DNA from 4 places in the Chelatococcus sp. YT9 genome. Region 4 is predicted to be linked to each of the others. Evidence: riboswitches for the same ligand, from Rfam matches in the RefSeq annotation. Region 4 holds a riboswitch; each other region holds the start of a gene.
What was found. A riboswitch is a leader RNA that binds a small molecule or an ion and turns the genes downstream of it on or off. The one in region 4 is predicted to bind cobalamin.
Positions count from the first base shown of each region.

Region 1: it holds a riboswitch for cobalamin, as region 4 does, so the genes downstream of both, KIO76_RS10655 (CbtB domain-containing protein) here and KIO76_RS07635 (ribonucleoside-diphosphate reductase subunit alpha) in region 4, are expected to answer to the same signal.
Region 2: it holds a riboswitch for cobalamin, as region 4 does, so the genes downstream of both, metE (5-methyltetrahydropteroyltriglutamate--homocysteine S-methyltransferase) here and KIO76_RS07635 (ribonucleoside-diphosphate reductase subunit alpha) in region 4, are expected to answer to the same signal.
Region 3: it holds a riboswitch for cobalamin, as region 4 does, so the genes downstream of both, KIO76_RS24860 (ABC transporter ATP-binding protein) here and KIO76_RS07635 (ribonucleoside-diphosphate reductase subunit alpha) in region 4, are expected to answer to the same signal.

Region 1 covers NZ_JAHBRW010000001.1:2,344,689-2,349,740, reverse strand. The annotation lists gene cobN (cobaltochelatase subunit CobN) at 1-25, opposite strand, end outside; gene cobW (cobalamin biosynthesis protein CobW) at 38-1,084, opposite strand; gene KIO76_RS10665 (DUF1636 family protein) at 1,081-1,506, opposite strand; gene KIO76_RS10660 (CbtA family protein) at 1,503-2,273, opposite strand; gene KIO76_RS10655 (CbtB domain-containing protein) at 2,281-2,454, opposite strand; cobalamin riboswitch at 2,488-2,703, opposite strand; gene KIO76_RS10650 (MFS transporter) at 2,738-3,952, opposite strand; gene KIO76_RS10645 (aldo/keto reductase) at 3,972-4,916, opposite strand; gene KIO76_RS10640 (FUSC family protein) at 5,038-5,052, opposite strand, start outside.
Region 2 covers NZ_JAHBRW010000003.1:169,638-174,689, forward strand. The annotation lists gene istB (IS21-like element helper ATPase IstB) at 531-1,259, opposite strand; gene istA (IS21 family transposase) at 1,259-2,758, opposite strand; gene KIO76_RS29895 (hypothetical protein) at 3,040-3,126, shown strand; cobalamin riboswitch at 3,282-3,484, shown strand; gene metE (5-methyltetrahydropteroyltriglutamate--homocysteine S-methyltransferase) at 3,597-5,052, shown strand, end outside.
Region 3 covers NZ_JAHBRW010000002.1:1,049,028-1,054,079, forward strand. The annotation lists gene KIO76_RS24845 (amidoligase family protein) at 1-610, opposite strand, end outside; gene KIO76_RS24850 (hypothetical protein) at 646-882, opposite strand; gene KIO76_RS24855 (TerC family protein) at 924-1,679, opposite strand; cobalamin riboswitch at 2,064-2,272, shown strand; gene KIO76_RS24860 (ABC transporter ATP-binding protein) at 2,394-3,263, shown strand; gene KIO76_RS24865 (ABC transporter substrate-binding protein) at 3,260-4,243, shown strand; gene KIO76_RS24870 (FecCD family ABC transporter permease) at 4,256-5,052, shown strand, end outside.
Region 4 covers NZ_JAHBRW010000001.1:1,703,547-1,708,598, forward strand. The annotation lists gene KIO76_RS07615 (TetR/AcrR family transcriptional regulator) at 1-84, opposite strand, end outside; gene zapE (cell division protein ZapE) at 193-1,428, opposite strand; gene KIO76_RS07625 (YqaA family protein) at 1,582-2,163, shown strand; gene KIO76_RS07630 (disulfide bond formation protein B) at 2,200-2,712, shown strand; cobalamin riboswitch at 2,775-2,983, shown strand; gene KIO76_RS07635 (ribonucleoside-diphosphate reductase subunit alpha) at 3,098-5,052, shown strand, end outside.

The DNA.
Region 1 (5,052 bases), 640 kb from region 4:
CAGCCGCAACCGGCAGGAGATGCATCGCGCCCTCCCCTCAGCCGAGGATGGCAGCCGTCACGGCGTCGCGGTCGAAGCCCTTCTGGCCGATGACGACGAGCCGGCCGACGCGCGCCTCGGTGGCCGCGAAGGGGCGTTCGAACTGCTGCTGGAAGCGGGCGCCGACCCCCTGCACGAGAAGCCGGAGCGGCTTGCCGGCAACGGCGAGGAAGCCTTTGATGCGCAGGATGTCGTGGGCTTCGGCCGCGGCCTTGAGCCGGGCGACCACCACCTCCGTGTCATCCTGCTCGGGGATTTCGACGACGAACGAGTCGAAGTCGTCGTGATCGTGCTCCTCTTCCGCGTCGTGATGGGAGGGACGGGCATCGAGGTCGCTTTCGGCGGCGGCACCGAGGCCGAGCAGCACTTTGGGATCGACCACGCCCTCGCGGGTGGTGACGACCTTCACGGCGCGCGGCACGGTTTCCGCGATCTCGGCACGCACCCGCGCCTCGTCATCGCCGGTGAGAAGGTCCGCCTTGTTGAGGATGACGAGATCGGCCGAGAGCAGCTGATCCTCGAACACCTCCTCGAGGGGATTGTCGTGGTCGAGCGAGGGATCGGCTGCGCGCTGGCGGGCGAGCGCCTCGGGATCGTCGGCGAAACGCCCGGCGGCGGTTGCCGCGCCGTCGACCACGGTGATGACGCCGTCGACAGTGACGCGCGAGGCGATCGCCGGCCAGTTGAAGGCCTTGACCAAAGGCTTCGGCAGCGCGAGCCCCGAGGTCTCGATGAGAATATGCTCCGGCGGCTCGGCCTTGGCGAGCAGGCCCTCCAACGCCGGGATGAAATCATCCGCGACCGTGCAGCAGAGGCAGCCGTTGGCGAGCTCGACGATATTGTCCTCCGGGCAGGCCTCGACGCCGCAGCCCTTCAGGATCTCGCCGTCGATCCCGACATCGCCGAACTCGTTGACGATGACGGCGAGCCGGCGCCCGTCCGCGTTGGTGAGCACGTGGCGCAGGAGGCTCGTCTTGCCGGCGCCGAGAAAGCCGGTGACGATCGTGCAGGGAACCTTGGCCGTAGCCGCAACAGGGGAAGTCATGACGTCGTTTCCATCTTGCAGGCGAGCGCGATCTTGCAGGCGAGCGGCGGAACGCGCGCGACCACACCCTTGCGGATCGGCTGCGGGCGCTCACGCCAGGGAATGATGCCATCCGCCGCCACCGTATACTGGCGGGCAGCCAGGACGAGATCGTCGAGATGCTGATCGGCGTCGAGATCGCCGATCACGTAGGTCCATTTGCCGGGCGCCGCGAAAGCCACCGTGCAGGGCCGGCGGCAGACCGAGAGGCATTCCACGGGCGTCACCGTGACGTCCGCATCGCCTGCCAGGCGGTCAGCCAGCGTCCGCACCAGACCGCGTCCCGGCTCGTCATACGGCCCTTCCGTCGCACCGTCCTGCCGCCGCCGGCAGGTGACGCAGACCATCAGGGTCGTCGGCGCGACGGCTGCCGGCGGGTTCATGCCGAGCGCCGGGCAAAACGCGGCCAGAAGAACCCCACGGCGACCGCGACCGCCGCCCACAACGCCGCGTGCACGACGAGCGAGGCCGCTGCGAAATGGCCGGCAAGCTCGGCGGGGGCCCCGCTGGCATAGGCCTCCGGATGCGGCGCGCCGACGACATGCGGCGCGACGAGGAGGACGAAGCCAAGGATCTTCGCCCAGACGGCCGGCGTGCGGATGAGAAGCCACAGCGCGACGGCCGTCGCGACGGCGGTGGAGATCCACCAGATCTGGCGCGCGACCAGCGGCCCGGCCGCACTGCCCGGCAGCTCTGGGGCGAGCCCCAACGCAGGCGCGAGGCCGGTTGCGACGAAGGCCGCCGCCGCGAAGGCGAGCGCGTTCCTGATATTGATCGTCTCGCCCGCCACAAGGAGAGCCGCCAGCAGGATCAAGGCAAAGCCGATCGCTGTGACGATGGTGGTGAGCCCGGTGAAGGCCGAGCGCTCCAGGCCATCGGCGGGGCTCCAGCCCTCGGCATGGTCGCCGCCCTCCCCGGCTGGCGCATGCGCCTTGATGACGTTATGAGCCAGGACGACGCCCGATGTCTGAACCATGTGGGCGCCGAACAGACCGGCGGCCATGCCGTCGAGCGCGGCCGCGCTCTCGGGCTTCTCGAATTTTTCCCCAGCCAGGATCAGCGGAGTCGTGGTGAAATGCTGCAGGACCGCGATCGCAAGTCCCGCAACAAGGCCGGCCACAAGGGCAACGGCCAGCACACGATTGAACATGCCGCGATCAGTGGCAGGGAAAGCTCAGCGCATGGCGCGTGTCATGGGCCGCGTTGTGGACGGCCTCGGGATGCGCGAAGCCCGTCACGAAAACGAGCGCGACGCCCATCGCAAAGGCGACGAGGGCAACTTTCAGAACCTCAGCGCGAGAACCTAGTCCCGCAACGGCAACATTCGACACCGCGACCTCCTTCACTGCCCCACCGGCAGTTCCATGGCTTCCATCGCGAAGGCAGGTCTCCTGGCTTGCGGATCATCGGTGCGAACCGCCTTCCCAGATCGCCGCCGGAAAGACGGCAGATCCAGTGGCTGTCGTGGTTCGCGCCTCAACCGCTCACAGTTGCGGGGGCAGCTCCGGCCTTGGGGCAACGCGCCCCGCACCGGTATTCCCTTTTGACCTCTCACGAGGACCGTCGCGTCAGGCAGCTAGACGCCCACTTCCACCAAAAGTCAACGCGGAATCCTTATTCCACAAGCCGGTCGCGGTGGAGCAGCGCCGGAAAGAGGCGGGTCCACACCACCGCGATCGCGATGGTACCGAGGCCGCCCAGCGCGACCGCCGGCGCGGCGCCGATGAAGGCCGCGAGTGTACCCGACTCGAATTCGCCAAGCTGGTTGGAAGCGCCGATGAACACCGTGTTCACGGCGGCAACCCGGCCGCGCATGGTATCCGGTGTATCGGCCTGCACGAGCGTCTGGCGGACGAACACGCTGATCATGTCCGAGGCGCCGAGGATGACCAACGCACCGAGCGAGAGATAGAAGTTCGTCGAAAGGCCGAACACGATGGTCGCCAGCCCGAACAGGATGACGGCAGCGAACATCCGCTTACCGGCATTCCGGGCGATGGGACGATGCGCCAGTAACAGAGCCATTGCGGCCGCACCAACCGCCGGGGCGCTGCGCAGGAGCCCAAGGCCCACCGGACCGATATGCAGTATGTCGCTGGCATAGATGGGAAGGAGCGCGGTGGCACCGCCGAGCAACACGCCGAAGAGGTCGAGCGTGATGGCACCGAAGAGAACCGGCTTGCCACGGATGAAAGTCAATCCCGCGATGAGTGTCGACCAGTCGACCTTGGGCGGTGGAACCTTTTCCGCGCGCAGGCGGATCAATGTGACCGCGACCGCTGCCACCAGGAAGAGCAAGGCCGCGCCCCCGAAGGCCACATGGGCACCCGCTATATACAGGAGGCCGCCGATCGCCGGACCCGCAATGACAGCGACCTGGCCGACCGATGAACTCCAGGCAATGGCCTGCCCGAAGAGGGCGCGGGGCACCAGGTTCGGGACGAATGCTTGGCTTGCCGGCTGGTAGAAGGCCCGCGCTACGCCCATTAGCACGACGAGCGCATAGAGGGGCCATACCTCGGGCGGCTGCCAGATGGCGAAGAGAGCGAGGCCCACACAGATGAACGTGTTCAGTGCGAAACAGGCCATCATGATGAGCCGACGGTCGACCCGATCCGCCACGTGACCGGTCACAAGCACGAGGCTGATAACTGGCAGAAAGGCCGCGAGACCCACCAGTCCGAGCGCAAGCGCACTGCCGGTCAGGTCGTAGACCAGCCAGCCGACGGCGATATCGGTGATCTGCTGCGCGATCGACGCGCAAAAGCGCGCGCTGAGGAAAAGGGAGAAATCCCGCTCCCGGAAGATCCGCCAACTGGACGATGACATGGACGGTGTTCGGCTCCGCTCAGGCTGGCGTGCCGGTGATGCGATCGATCTCAGCCATGTCCTCCGCCGTCAGGCGCCAACCGGCCGCCTTGATGTTCGCCTCTACCTGCTCCGGCTTGGTGGCGCCTGCGATCACGCTCGCGACGAGCGGCCGCGCTGCGAGCCAGCTGAAGGCGAGTTCAAGCAGGCTGTGGCCACGCGCCTCGGCGAAGCCTCGCAGGGCCTCGACCACGTTCCAGTTCCGGTCATTGAAGTAGCGATCGGCATAGCGCTGCTCGGCGAAGCGTGTGCCGGGCGGCGGCGCCTCGCCCCGCTTGTACTTGCCCGTCAACAGTCCACTCGCCAGCGGGAAGAAGGGCAGAAGGCCGAAGCCGTAGCGGGACGCGGCTGGCACGAGCTCCCGCTCGATCCCGCGCTCGACCAGACTGTACTCGTCCTGGACGGAGGCGAAGCCGTTGATGCCGAGCTGGCGCGCCGTGAAATGCGCCTCGACCACCTGCCAGCCCGGCAGATTCGAGCAACCGATATAGCGGACCTTGCCGTCGCGGATAAGATCGTCGAGGGCGCGCAAGGTTTCCTCGATCGGCGTCAGCGGATCGGGGCGATGCAACTGATAGAGGTCGATCCAGTCCGTCTTGAGGCGCTTCAGGCTGGCCTCGACGGCGGCCATGATATAGCGGCGCGAGCCGCCCCTGAGCACATCCACGTCGTCCATCGCCATGCCGAATTTGGTGGCGAGCACGATGTCCTTGCGGCGCGGACCAAGGACTTCCCCGAGGTGGTTTTCCGAACCACCGCGGTTGCCATAGACGTCGGCCGTGTCGAACAGGGTGATCCCCGCGTCGATCGCCTTGTGCACGACGCGCCGCGTCGCCTCCACATCAAGCCGGCCGCCGAAGTTGTTGCAGCCAAGGCCAACTACCGAGACGCGCAGGCCCGACCGGCCGAGATTGCGGATTTCCATGGCATTTCCCCGAGATTAAAACCGAGTCCCTGATCACGCACCGAGGCGATGCCGGAGGGCTCTTGGCCTCCGATTGTGACGGAACCCGCGGCGAAGTGTCATGCAAATTGCGAATACGAGCTCAGGCGGGTGTGAG
Region 2 (5,052 bases), on a different contig from region 4:
ACTTTCAGCCATAGCCAGAAGATCAAGCCGTCAATTTGGCGGTTGACCGCGACGGACGGCGACCTCACGCCTGCTTCATTGGGCGACTGGGGGTACAAATCTCCTTTCATCCGATCAGCCATCTTTCAGGTAATCCACGATAAGAACACCCAGCGCACTACCAGCCAAAGAAATAATACCGACTGCCGCCAGGATGCCCATTGAGGGCGAGAGAAGCCCAATGACCCAGGCCCCGACCCTTCCAAGCACAGCAGCACTTCCGACCAGCCCGAGCACTCTCCCAATGTTCTTCATTTGCCGCCCCTCGCGTTTATTGTGACCTTAACAGTCGGCAGTAAAGCAGCGCCGCTGCGTTCTGCAAAGCACAGAGAGCTCTACGATCCAGCGCTGTCAAACGGCCCGCAAAGTTGCCCCCCGATCGGCGTCCAATGTTGACCCCTTGAGTATGCTGCGCGGTGAGGAGGCGGCGCGGCGGAGCTGGTCTGGATTGCGCAGCCGCGCCGGCTCCGGATCGGTGGTGTGCGGGGAACTCAGAGCCTGTTCTTGAAGCGCCAGCTCTCGTTGCCGGTCTCGACGATGTCGCAGTGATGGGTGAGCCGGTCGAGGAGCGCGGTGGTCATCTTGGCGTCGCCGAAGACGGACGGCCATTCGCCAAAGGCGAGGTTCGTGGTGACGATGACGGAGCTCTGCTCGTAGAGCCTGCTGACCAGGTGGAAGAGCAGTTGTCCTCCGGACTGGGCGAAGGGCAGATAGCCAAGTTCGTCGAGGACGATAAAGTCCATGCGTGCGAGATAATCGGCCATGCGGCCCTGGCGGCCGGCGCGGGCTTCGGCCTCGAGCTTGTTGACGAGATCGACGACGTTGAAGAAGCGGCCGCGAGCTCCGGCACGGATGCAGGCCCGGGCGATCGCGATGGCGAGATGGGTCTTGCCGGTCCCGGTGCCTCCGACCAGGACGACATTGCGCTGATGAGCCAGGAAGTTCCCGCCGGCGAGATCATGGACGAGCGTCTCGTTGATCGGGGTGCCGTCGAAGGCGAAGTCGGCGACATCCTTGGCGAGCGGCAGCTTGGCGATGGTGATCTGATACTTGATCGAACGAGCCTGCTTCTCGGCGATCTCGGCTGCGAGCAGGTCGCCGACGACGCGCTGCGGCTCGTGCTGGCGCTTCACCGCCGAGGCGATGATCTCGTCGAAGGCGGCCTTCATGCCATAGAGCTTGAGCTCGCCCATGGTGGCGAGAATCTCCGAGCGTTCCATCACACGGCTCTCCTGAGGCTGTCGTAGCGGGCACAATCGGCGGTGGGCTCATGGCGCAGGCGCAACGCATCGGGCGTCATGATCGTGATCGCTGCCGCGGGCTCGCGGCGCCGGGCCAGGATGTTGATGATCACGTCGGCGGAGTGGACGCCCTGCCGAAGGGCGTCCGCGCAGGCAGCTTCGACGGCGGGCAACCCGTCGCTCAGCACCGCGGTCAGGATCTCGACCATCTGCCGATCGCCGTCTTGAACGGCCGCGAGCTTGCGCCGGACCCGATCGATCGCGCCGGGCAGGACCCAATCCTTGAAGGGGGCGCCGTTACGCAGGGCTCCCGGCTTGCGAGCCAGCACCGGGACATAGTGCCAAGGATCGTAGATGGTCTGGTCGCGGCCATAGCAGCGGGGATGCTCGCCGACGATACGCCCGTCCTGGCGCAGCTCGACCCGATCGGCATAGGCGCGGATCTCGACGGGACGCCCGACCGCACTCGCGATGACCGAGTACTTGTTGTTGTCGAAGCGCACGAGGCAGGTCTTCGACACCGAGGCTGGCAGTGAGTGGAAACCATCGAACCGCCCCGCGTAAGGCACCAGGCTCGGGCGCTCGGCTTCGAACATCTCCCAGATCGTGCGGTCACGCTGTTCGGGATGGCGGTGAGCCTTGGCGTAGCGGAGCACCTGATCCATCAGCCAGGCGTTCAACTCGTCGTAGTTCTTGACCCGCAGCCGTGGGGCGAAGAAGCGCTCGCGCACGAGCCCGACCTGGTTCTCGACCTGCCCCTTCTCCCAGCCCGAGGCCGGCGTACAGGCGACGGGATCGACCAGGTAATGGCTGCACATCTGCTGGAAGCGGCGATTATAGGCCCGCTCCTTGCCGACGAAGATCGTCTCCACCGCGGTCTTCATGTTGTCGTAGATGCCGCGCGTGCAGGCGCCCTTGAAGAAGGCGAAGGCCCGGTCATGGGCGTCGAAGACCATCTCCTGGCTCTCGCGCGGATAGGCCCGCACGAACAGCATGCGCGAGTGACAAAGCCGGACATGCGCCACCTTCACCTGGGTCGTCGCGCCATTGATGACGACGATCTCGTGGCTCCAGTCGAACTGATAGGCCTCGCCGGGCGCGAAGCTCAAAGGCACATAGGCGTCGGCCGTGACGGCGGATTGCTCGCGGCGCCAGCCTCGCGCATAGCGACGCACGGCATCGTATCCGCCCTCGTAGCCGAGATCCCGCAGTTCTTCGAAGAGCCGGATCAGCGTCAGGCGCTCGCGGGCCGGCTTGCCGTCGTTCGCCATCAGCAGCCGATCCAGCTCAGGGCGCCAGGGTCCAATCTTCGGCTGCGGCTGAACCTTCCGCTCATACTCGAACGACGTCGCACCCGAGCGTAGCACCTTCCGCACCGTGTTCCGGGAGACATGCAGCTCGCGGGCGATCTCCTTGATCGTCTTCCCACGGATCGAAAACTCGCGCCGGATCCGCGCAATCGTATCCACGCCCTTCATCCCCCGCCCGCCCATCCGAAACCAGGACGGGCAGTCTCACCGAAACCGGCTCAAGGGGGTCAAAGTTGGACGCCGATCCCCCGCCTCATGGGGTCAAACTTGCACGCCGAAACACAATCCAGCGCAAGGCGCCAGGCCTCGACTTCGGCTGCAGTTGAACTTTCTGCGCATATTCAAAGGACATCGCGAGCGAACGCAACACCTTCCGAACTGTGTTCCGAGACACATGCAGATGGTGACGCATCTCTTTGATCGACTTTACGGAAACAGGCTTCTACGGCGTGAAATGCACGCCGCACTACGATATGGGCATGGTCATGCTCATTCAGGTCGGTACCGAAGAACCCTCCTCAGCTGCCTTGCCGTAAGGAATGCCAAAAGATGCGGCGAAACGCTTTGGGCAGATCATTGAACGCGCCAGAAAAGCTTCGGCGAAGTAAGTTCGTGTCAGCTTGAAGGACGTCCCGCGACGTAGAGATATAAACAATTCTTTATATAACGTTGACTTCCCTCTCCCGGCATCTCAAGATGCCCATGCCATGGTTCCCTGACATGCCGGCTGCGGCGCGTCGGGGCTAAGAGGGAAGCCGGTGAAATGCCGGCGCTGCCCCCGCAACTGTAAGCGGCGAGCCGATGCCCACGATGTCACTTAGGCGATAGCCTTGGGAAGACGGGTGGAGGCGACGACCTGCGAGCCAGGAGACCTGCCGTGGCGAACAACGTCCACGGGCGGGGTGTCCCGGTGGTGCGCTCGACGGCTCGCCCGGATCTCTGTTCGGCCGGGCGATCGTCCCGCGTCCGCTCTGGCCTTTGCCCCCAAACTTTTGGGGTTAAGCCTATGTCTCAACTATCATCCGTTGCCGTCGCGACGCTCGGCACGCCGCGCATCGGTCCGCGCCGCGAACTCAAGATCGCGCTTGAGAATTTCTGGTCCGGCAAGTCCAACGAGAAGGCACTTCTGGAAGCCGCCGCAGCTCTGCGCGCGGCCAACTGGGCGCGCCAGAAATCCCAGGGGATCACGGTCATTCCCTCCAATGACTTTTCCTTCTACGATCAGGTACTCGACACCAGCGTGATGGTCGGCGCCATCCCCGCGGCCTATGGCTGGACGGGCGGACCAGTATCGCTTGCGACCTATTTCGCGATGGCGCGCGGGTCGCAGGGTGATGAGCAACGTAACGCCTGCGGCCATAGCCACCACGATCATGGCGCGTCCCACGGCGTGCCGGCACAGGAAATGACGAAGTGGTTCGACACCAACTATCATTACATGGTGCCAGAATTCGAAGCCGGGCAGCGCTTCGAACTCGCCTCGCTCAAGGCGGTCGATGAATACCGCGAGGCAAAGTCCCTCGGCTTCGAGACCCGTCCGGTCCTGCTCGGCCCCGTCACCTTCCTGCGCCTCGGCAAGGCAAAGGATCCGTCCTTCGACCCGCTGACGCTTCTGGGTGATCTGCTGCCGGTCTATGTCGATGTCCTGCGCCGGCTTGCCGCCAATGGCGCGACATGGGTCCAGATCGACGAGCCCTGCCTGGTGCTCGATCTCGACGAACCCGCGCGCGAGGCGCTGCGTCGCACCTATGCGCTGTTCGCCCATGCCTTGCCGGATCTGAAAATCATGCTCGCCACCTATTTCGGCGGCATCGGCGATAACCTGGACACCGCGCTCTCGCTGCCCGTCGCGGGCCTCCATATCGATCTGGTGCGTGCGCCGGAGCAGCGCGATGCTGTTCTCGCCAAGGCGCCGCGTGGCATCGTCCTGTCACTAGGTGTCGTCGATGGCCGCAATATCTGGCGCACGGATCTCGAGAAAATCCTTTCCCGCGTGGCGCCCGTCGCCGCCAAGCGCGGCACCGACCATGTCCAGATCGCGCCATCCTGCTCGCTGCTGCACAGCCCGATCGACCTCGAACTGGAAACGAACCTCGATTCCGAAGTGAAGGGCTGGCTCGCCTTCGCCGTGCAGAAGATGGGTGAACTGGCGACACTCGGCCGCGCGCTCACGGAGGGACGCGACAGCGTCAAGGACGCTCTTTCCGCCTCGACGGCAGCCGTCGCCGCCCGCAAGGCTTCTCCCAAAGTCAACGCCGCGATCGTCGCCGGGCGCTTGGCGGCCGTGACGGAAGCCTTCGTCCGCCGCAAGAACGCCTTCCCGAGCCGGGCTCGGCTGCAGCGCGAGCGCTTCAACCTTCCCGCCTTCCCCACCACGACCATCGGCTCCTTCCCGCAAACCCCGGAGGTCCGCAAGGCACGCGCCGCCCATGACAAGGGGCAACTCGACGCGACCGACTATG
Region 3 (5,052 bases), on a different contig from region 4:
CTTCGACGTAATCGTCGCACAATGTCCGGAGGGTGGGAGCGTATTCCGGCGCGAGAACCCGCCGCACGTAGGCCGGCGGGAAGCGGGGTGGAGCGAAGGCTGCTTGCGGACATGAGTAGCCATGGGCGTGCCGCAAGTCAGGTTCAAGGGTGAGAAATGCCTGGAGCAGACTGAGGACGGACTTCGCATCTAGGCACCGCGGCACGACGTTGAAGTGAAGTCCGAGCCCGCCGAAGGGCGTGAAACCGTGACCGCCAGCACCCGCCTGGTGCAAGATACGCACGGCTCGGTCGATTTCGGGTAGCTTGGCGGTGGGCAAGGGGTCCGTGACAAGTTCCCGCGGCACGAATGGCGATAGCAGCCTTCCGAGTGACCGCGTTATCCAGGGATGTAACCAGGGCCACGGATTGTCCGCGCGCCTCGCGTGCACATGGCGGACATCCAATTCGACGCGAAGTCTCCCAAACGTCTCCGTGTGAACAGAAAAGGCGTAGGGATCTTCCTCCATGACCTCTCCGGAAAACGCCTTGGCCAAGGCAAGGGCCGCGCTTCTCGGGGAGATTCGCGTGAACTCGACCCCGACTTCTCGGGTCGCTACCTCGGGCAGCATCGCTGGAAGAGGATGAAACGCGTAACTTGCATACACTAGCAGCGATCCTTCGTCAGCAAAGCCAGCATGTGCTCCTGGTCTGGCGGGTTACATCCAACGAATTGTGCCGGTTCATAAAGCCGATGGCAGGCAGGCAGGTGTTTTTCAGCGATGAGCCGCGGCGCCGCGCGGCTCGGATGGCTGCCGTCCGACGTGGACCGGGGCGTCGGCCATCCAAGCGAGCATGGCTTGTCCTTGGCGGCCGTCTCACGCGGCGTGGTCTGGATTGACATCCGCGCTCCTGATCGGCCAGCGGCCTCCAGCTACCGGCCCGTTATCGCTCTGCCGAGGTGTCAGACCTTGCTTTGCGACGCGCGGCGCGGCGGGAAAGCATGTTCAAGCCTTCGATTAGACCTGAAAACGCCATAGCCGCGTAGATGTAGCCCTTCGGGACATGCGCACCGAAGCCCTCCGCAATCAACGTCATCCCGATCATCAGAAGGAATCCCAGCGCGAGCATGACGACGGTCGGATTATCATGGATGAATGTCGCTAGAGGATTGGCTGCCAGGAGCATGACCGTCACTGCGACGATCACCGCAATGACCATGATCATGACGATATCGGTCATTCCAACGGCTGTGATGATGCTGTCCAGCGAGAAGACAAGATCGAGCAGCAGGATCTGCACGATCGCAGATCCAAACGTCATCGTGGCTTTGGCAGTATCGAATATGTCGCCACTCGGCGTCGGATCGACATTGTGGTGAATCTCCTTCGTCGCTTTCCAGACGAGAAAGAGCCCGCCCGCGATGAGAATAATGTCGCGCCACGAAAATGCGTGCCCGAAAATTGCGAAGACAGGCTGCGTCAGGGTCACAATGATTGCGATCGTGCCGAGCAGCCCAAGCCGGAGGAACAACGCCAGGCCGATCCCGATCCGGCGGGCTCGCGACCGCTGATGCTCGGGCAGCTTATTGGTGAGAATTGAAATGAAGATGAGGTTGTCGATGCCGAGCACCACCTCCATCACAACGAGCGTCACGAGTGCCACCAAGGTCGTTGGATCCGTGATCCAAGAGAAATCCATTCAGTTCTAGTCCTTTCAATTGACGACGAGATGCAGCCCAGCGGCTGAGACATTTTGGATCGCTTGGCGGCCGAGCCTCAATATAGGTGAGCGATACGCCGACGCCAGCGACAGCCTTGACGAGATGCCCACGATCGCGAGGTGACGAGCCGGGCGCGGTGACCGCCCGAGGCCTGCTCGCCAAACATGTCGGGCGTCGAGAACCGCTGTGGCCGCCAACAGCCTCGACATATCTGTTGCACAACCGCCCCTCGATGATACGCGGCTAGCGAGGTGGGATCTCATTGACCCTTTGCGAAGCGTGGTGTAGCCAATGGCAATTGAAACGTTATCACATTACATAAATTGTGGCGGTGGCGTGTTGCGGTCATGGTGCGTCTGTACTACAAGGCATGTGTGTTGGTGCCCCGCCTCGGCGGGGTGAAACGGGAATACGGTGAGCGTCGCAACCTCTGGTTCAAACGCGAAGCCGTAGCTGCCCCCGCAACTGTGAGCGGTAGCAAAGGGCAAGACGCCACTGGCCTCGACTGGCTGGGAAGGCGCCCTAAGCAAGAACCGCAAGCCAGGAGACCGGCCAGCACGACATTGCCAATCCGTCGGTGGGACGGAGGAGGAGGTTTCGTGGCTCATCCAATAGCCATGCCCAAGGCATGGGCGCGATCACCATTGGCGCGTGCGCGGCGCAATCGTCATTCCTGCGCGAATGACTGATCCATGTCTTCGATAGATCATCCGACACACGGGTTCACGGCACGCGAGCCCATGGCTGCGCGCGAGCGTGTCCGGACCGACGCGGCAAAGCTGACGGTCACGGACCTCAATTTCTCGATCGCCCAACGCAAGCTCCTAGATGGCATCATGCTGTCGCTCGCTCCCGGCGAGCGCTTTGGCATTATTGGACCAAACGGCAGCGGCAAATCCACGCTCCTGCGTTGCCTGTATGCCTGGCATCGGCCTGACAGCGGCCAAGTATGCCTGAACGGCCAGGATCTCTTCACGCTGGATGCGACCAAGCGGGCATGCGAAGTTGCCGTACTCGCTCAGCATGCGGAGGCGAGCCTCGGGCTGACCATAGAGGAAGTGGTGGCGCTTGGGCGTCTTCCGCACCGCCGGTTGCCGAAACATGAACGCGCCGATGACGACGACGCAATCGAACGAGCGCTCACGGCCGTTGACATGCTGGCGTGGCGGCAGCGTTCCTTCGCGCCTCTCTCGGGTGGCGAGAAGCAGCGCGTGCTTTTTGCCCGCGCGCTAGCGCAGCAGCCTTCCATCCTTATTCTCGATGAGCCGACGAATCACCTCGATATTCGCCATCAACTGATGGTGCTCGAGGTGGCACGCAGCCAGAACATCACCGTCATCGCAACGTTGCATGATCTCAACATCGCGGCGCGCTGGTGTGATCGCCTGTGCCTGCTCGACCAGGGGCGCATTCGCCGGATCGGGCCTCCCGAGACGGTGCTGGATCCCGTGCTGATCGGCGCTGTCTACGGTGTAGACGTGGAGCGGGATCGTGATCCGCGTACAGGCCACCCACGATTGAGCTTTCACCTTCCGCTCCAGACGTCAGGATCCGTCCTATGATACTGTCATTCAAAACGATGCGGTGGCTTGCCGGCATGGCCGCCATCGGCGTCCTCGCCCTCTCGCACGCACCCTCCTTTGCCTATCCGGTCGAAGTCCAGTCCTGTTTTGACAAGGTGACCTTCGACGCGCCGCCGAAACGGCCAGTTGTCAACGATTTCAACATGGTTCAGACGGTGCTCGACATGGGCCTTATCGACCGTTTCGTCGGCGTTGCAGGTATCGGCGGCGTGAAGAAGGGCGTTGACGATCCTGAAGGCGCACTCGCTGCAAGGCCGCAGTTTTCCGAACGCTATCCGACGATGGAAGCCATTCTCGGCCAGGACGCCGATTTCTACTTCGCCGGCTGGCAATATGGTTTCAGCGAGGCCACGGGCGTCACTCCGCAAAAGCTGGCCGACCTCGGAGTGAAGACCTACGTGCTCTATGAGAGCTGCATTCGCATCGGACCGAGGCCTCCCGTCTCGATGGACACCATGTATGCTGATGTCCTGGCGCTCGGCCGCATCTTCAACGTCGAGGATAAAGCCGAAGCAATGGTGGCGGATTTCCGCAAGCGCGTCGCGGCGGTGACGGAGCGCACGGCCAAGGCTGAGCGGCGGCCGCGCATCATGTATTGCGGCGACTGCAACAGCGACACGCCGCCGCGCTCCATCGGAGCAGAGGGTATGCCGCGTCACCTCTTCAATCTCGCGGGTGGCGAGAATATCTTTGACGATATCAAGGACTCCTATGTTCCCGTGAGCTGGGACGCAGTGGTCGAGCGGGATCCGGAGTGGATCGTGATCTCAAATCCACGCATCCCGCCCGAGCAAAGCATCGCTTATCTGACGTCTGCTCCTGCATTGCGTAATGTCAGCGCAGTAAAAAACCGGAACTTCTTCGTTATGTCCTATCAGGAGCGCTCGCCCTCGACGCGCAACGTTCAGGCGCTCGAGCGCCTGGCCCGCGCGGTCCATCCCGAACTCTTCGACGACTGAACGATGATGGACATGTCCGCGACGGGCGCCGAGCCGGCGGCGCAGCGCACCGATCCGCTTATTCCGCTGATCGTGGGCCTCAGTGCGGCGGCTATCCTCTCCACCATATTGACGGTGGGCATCGGGTCAGTTTCCATTCCGCCGGAGAAAGCGCTCGCTATCGTGCGAGAGGCTTTGCGGCCGACTGGAGAAGCCGCAAACTGGACGCGTGGACAGGAACACATCATTCTTGATCTGCGCATTCCACGGGCGCTACTCGGCGCCATGGTCGGTGCCGGGCTCGGTATCGTTGGGGCGGTGCTACAGAGCATCACCCGCAACCCGCTCGCTGATCCCTATCTTTTCGGGGTGTCGTCGGGCGCTGCGGTCGGTGCCGTCGCCGTTATTCTTTATACAGGCGCCTTTCTCGGAGCCCTTACCTTGCCACTTGCCGCCTTCATGGGTGCGCTCGCCTCGATGGCTGCGGTATTCCTTCTGGCGCGGGAAAGCGGCGGGTTCGGCACCGAGCGTCTGGTCCTCACCGGTGTCGCCGTCCATTTCGTGCTGATGGCGGCGACCAATGTCCTCATCTTTCATGCGAGCGACCGCGGCGCCGAGGGCGCGATCTTCTGGATGATGGGCAGCTTTGGCAATGCGCGCTGGAACATTCTGGGGGGACCTTTCATCGCGCTTGTTCTTGGCGCCGTCTGGGTTATGCGCAGAGCGCGCGATCTCGACGCGCTGTCTCTCGGTGACGAAGGCGCACATACGCTCGGCATCAGCGTGAAAAGCCTCCGGCTCGAAATGTTCGCAGCTACCGCGCTCATGAC
Region 4 (5,052 bases):
GGCAATCAGTCGTGCATCAACTCTGTCGGAAGCGGTATCGGAAGGCTTGATCGACTGAGGTTTCGCCGACGGATTCCTAGGCATGCGGGCCTCCGGTGGGCCTAGATGCTGCGCGGTGCCTAACCAGGAGGTCCAGCCGCCCGCGGACGTCTCGGCCGCGAAAGTTCATCGGCCGGGGCGAGCATGTGGGCATCAGGTCTCTACGAGGCCGGTGCTGTCACCCGAGCCTGTGGAGTCGCCGCGTCCATGGGGAGCCGAGAGATACTCCTCCGACTGCATTTCGATCAGGCGGGAGACGGTGCGATCGAATTCAAACACCTCGCGCCCCTGATCGGCTTGATAGAGATTCTGCGGCTCAACCGCCGCGGAGGCGAGAAGCTTCACATGTCGGTCGTAGAGCGTATCGACAAGAGTGATGAACCGCTTGGCTTCATTGCGGCGCTCGAAAGTGAGCGCCGGGATATTCTCGACAATGAGAGTATGGAAGCGCTCTGCGAGCGCGAGATAGTCGGAGGCGCCGAGCGGCTTGCTGCAGAGATCGGCGAAGGAGAAGCGCGCGACACCGCCGGCCGCGCGAGGGACCTCGACGGGATGTCCCTTCACCGTCAGCGTCATGGGCGCGCCAGCAGCGCCCGTGAGTGCGTGGAACATCTTGTCCAGTCGCTGCCGGGCGCTGTCGTCGTCCGGTACGATGAAGACCGGGCTCCCCGCGAGTTTTTCGAGCCGGAAATCCGTGCGCGATTGCAGCTTGACCACGTCCATCCGCTCCTTGAGGAGAGCGATGAACGGCAGGAATAACGCCCGGTTGAGCCCATCCTCGTAAAGCCGGTCAGGCACCACGTTGGACGTGGCGACTACCACCACGCCCCGCGAAAAGAGATTCGTGAAAAGACGCCCGAGGATCATCGCGTCGGCGATGTCCGTCACCGCGAATTCGTCGAAGCACAGCAGCTCGGCTTCCCGCGCGAGCTCGGTCGCGACATGGGGAATTGGATCCGTGTCCTTTTCCTCGCCGCGCTTCACCCGCTGCCGGAAGCTGAAAATGCGCTCGTGAACATCGCTCATGAAGGCGTGGAAATGCGCCCGCCGTTTGAGCGCAACCGGAGCTGCCTCGAAGAAGAGGTCCATCAGCATGGTCTTGCCGCGGCCGACAGAGCCCCAAACATAGAGCCCACGAACGGCCGGCCCGTTGTCGCGCTCACGCCGGCCCAGCAGCCACGCGAAGGGGCGCTTTGGCGCGGTCTTGGCCTTCTCAGCCTGCCGGAGTGTCTCCACGAGCCGATCGAGTTGTGCGATGAGCGCGAGCTGTGCCTCGTCACGCTCCACCGTGCCCGTAGCGACGAGCGCTTCGTAGCGCGCCGCAACGGATTCACCGGCTGCTGCCGGCAGTTCCTGGCGGTGTGTTGGGGGGCGAGAATGAACGGTCACGCACCACGCAATAACGCTTTCGGGGCTCAAGAACAATCGTGCGTCCGTGCGCGCCTGGAAAACCGTGGCGTGAGTGCCGCGGCCTTGCGGATTTGGTAACCGCAACGCGTGATGGCGATAGACAAGATCGCCGTCGCAGCTTAAGCGGTCCGCATGCTGCGCCGCCTCTACGACTGGACATTGTCGCTTGCCGCAAGCCCTCGCGCTGCCTGGGCGCTGGCGCTCGTCTCTTTCGCCGAAAGCTCGTTCTTTCCGGTTCCCCCGGATGTGCTTCTCGTCCCCATGGCGCTGGCCCGGCCGGACAAGGCCTTCTTTTATGCCGGCGTGTGCACGGTCGCATCGGTCGTCGGCGGCCTGTTCGGCTATGCCATCGGTGCGCTGCTCTATGACACCCTCGGCGCCTGGATCATCCAGGCGTACGGGTATGGCGACAATGTCGAAGCTTTCCGGCAGGCCTATGCCGCCTATGGCGAGTGGATCATCCTGATCAAGGGTCTCACGCCGATCCCCTATAAGCTTGTCACCATCACATCCGGCTTTGCGGGCTATGATCTTTTCTGGTTCACGATACTGTCAATCATCACGCGAGGCCTGCGGTTCTATATTCTCGCCGCGCTGGTCAACCGTTTCGGGGCACCCGCCAAGGAAATCCTGGAGCGCAACCTCGGTCTGGCCGCAATCATCCTGTTTGCCACCATCATCGGCGGTTTCGTGGCTGTCCGCTATATATTCTAGGGGCGCATCGCAGGCGCCTCGCCTCACGAGCGTTCAATGTCCCTTCTCTCGCGTCCGCGCCTCATTGCATTAACGATTCTCGTCATTTGCGTCGCCCTCATCGGCGGCGCCTATTACTTTGAATATGTGCTGGGCCTGATGCCCTGCGAGCTCTGTCTGAAGCAGCGCCAGCCCTACTATCTTGCGATGCCCGTGGCGGCGGCGCTCGCGATCCTCCCCGATGAGCGGCGTGACCGGCTGTTCGGAAGCCTGCGCTGGATCGGCTTCGGCATCCTCGTCATCGCATTCCTCTATAATGCCGGCCTCGGGGTCTACCACAGCGGCGCCGAATGGCATTTGTGGCAGGGCCCCGCGGATTGCACGGGTCCGGTCAGCAACAATGTTGGCCTGAATGATTTCCTCAAGAACTTGCAGACCACCCGCGTCGTGCGCTGTGACGAGGCGGCCTGGCGTTTTCTCGGGGTGTCGCTAGCAGGATGGAGTGCTTTCGCCTCGCTCGGCTTGGCTGTCTTGGCGCTGGCTGGGCTCAGGACAGCGAGGAAGCGTTAACCCTGAGCGTGATCCCGGTCGGCAGCCATATCGCATATATTGACATAATGCGTCGGATACCCCCTATATCTAGTGGTCACGGTCGCTCGATTCGAGCGCGAGAGAGGGAATTCGGACACGGCGTTCGTGCGTCGTGAGGCCGGAGCTGCCCCCGCAACTGTAAGTGGCGAGTCTGCGTCCAACTGACGTCACTGACGCCGCAAGGCGTCGGGAAGGCAGGGCGTGGCCGGAGACCCACAGCCAGGAGACCTGCCGCGACGATTGAGATTGTCCTCGGGCGGGGTGCCCCGGTGGATCGCCAGGGCCAGCGTCGGCGTGACAGCCGAACGTTTTCGCTCGCGCGTCCGCTCGGCCTTTGCCCCCACATCATTGGGGTTTGTTGCCGATGTCCCTGACGACCGAAACCGCAGCCCAACCGTCCCACACGTCCAGGATGGCGATGGAGATGCCCCGCGCTGCCGCGGAGCCGGGCTACAAGCTCATCCGCCGCAACGGTGCCGTGACGCCATTCGACCCGTCCAAGATCGCCATCGCCTTGACCAAGGCCTTCCTCGCCGTCGAGGGATCGGGCGCCGCCGCCTCGCGCCGGGTGCATGACATCGTGGCGGATCTCACCGACCAGATCGTCACTGCGCTGATGCGCCGCGCCGATGCTGGGCGCACCTTTCACATCGAGGATGTGCAGGACCAGGTCGAGCTCGCGCTGATGCGTAGCGAGCACCACAAGGTGGCGCGCGCCTATGTGCTCTATCGCGAGGAGCGGGCGCGCGAGCGGGCTCGCGCCGCCGGTGAGGCGAAGGCGGTGACGCCCGAGCCGCGCCTTCGCATGAAGGGCGCCGACGGCGAGCTCGTGCCGCTCGACGAGGCCTGCCTTGCCGCCATCATCGCGGAAGCCTGCGCCGGCCTCGAAGGCGTGGCGCCGGAGGCAATCCTCGCGGAGGCGCGCCGCAACCTTTACGATGGCATCAGCCGGGACGAGCTGGCGCTCGCGCCGATCCTCGCGGCCCGCACCCTCGTTGAAACCGAGCCGGACTATGCCAAGGTCTCGGCGCGGCTCCTGAACGACAAGCTGCGGCGCGAGGCCCTGAGCTTCGTCTTCGGCCGGACGGAGGAGGCGGCCCAGGCCGAGATGGCCGAGCGCTACCCGAGCTATTTCCATGCCTATGTGAAGACGGGCATCGACAACGAACTGCTCGATCCGGAACTCGCGCGGTTCGACTTGACGCGTCTTGCCGCCGCGCTGAAGCCCGAGCGCGACCTCAATTTCGACTATCTCGGCTTCCAGACGCTCTACGACCGCTATTTCCTGCATGTGCGCGGCACCCGGTTCGAGCTGGCGCAGGCCTTCTTCATGCGCGTCGCCATGGGGGTTGCCCTGCGCGAGGTGGACCGGGAGGAGAAGGCGATCGAATTCTATGATCTCCTCTCATCCTTCCATTTCATGTGCTCGACGCCGACGCTGTTCAATGCCGGCACGCGCCGCTCGCAGCTCGCCTCCTGCTTCCTGACGACGGTGTCGGACGACCTCGACGGCATCTTCAAGGCCATCAAGGACAATGCCCTGCTCGCCAAATATTCCGGTGGTCTCGGCAATGACTGGACGCCGGTGCGCGGCCTCGGTGCCCATATCAAGGGCACCAACGGTGAGAGCCAGGGCGTCGTGCCCTTCCTGAAGGTGGCCAACGACACGGCGATAGCCGTGAACCAGGGCGGCAAGAGGAAGGGCGCGGTCTGCGCCTATCTCGAGACCTGGCACGTGGATATCGAGGAATTCCTCGATCTCAGGAAGAACACCGGCGACGACCGCCGCCGCACCCACGACATGAACACCGCCAACTGGGTGCCGGACCTCTTCATGCAGCGCGTCGAGGCGGACGGCCCGTGGACGCTGTTCTCGCCGGACGAGGTGCCGGACCTGCACGATCTCTACGGGCCAGCCTTCCGCGAGGCTTACGAGGCCTATGAGGCGAAGGCCGCGCGCGGGGAGATGAAGGTGTCCAAGCAGGTCCGGGCGCTTGACCTCTGGCGGCGCATGCTGACCATGCTGTTCGAGACCGGCCATCCCTGGCTCACCTTCAAGGATCCCTGCAACATCCGCTCGCCCCAGGGGCATGTCGGCGTGGTGCATTCCTCGAACCTCTGCACCGAGATCACGCTGAACACCTCCCATGACGAGGTCGCCGTCTGCAATCTCGGCTCCGTCAATCTGGCGGCGCATGTCACGGCCGACGGCCTCGATATGGAGAAGCTGGCGCGCACGGTCAGAACCGCGATGCGCATGCTCGACAATGTCATCGACATCAATTTCTACACGATCCCGGAGGCACGCCGCTCGAACCT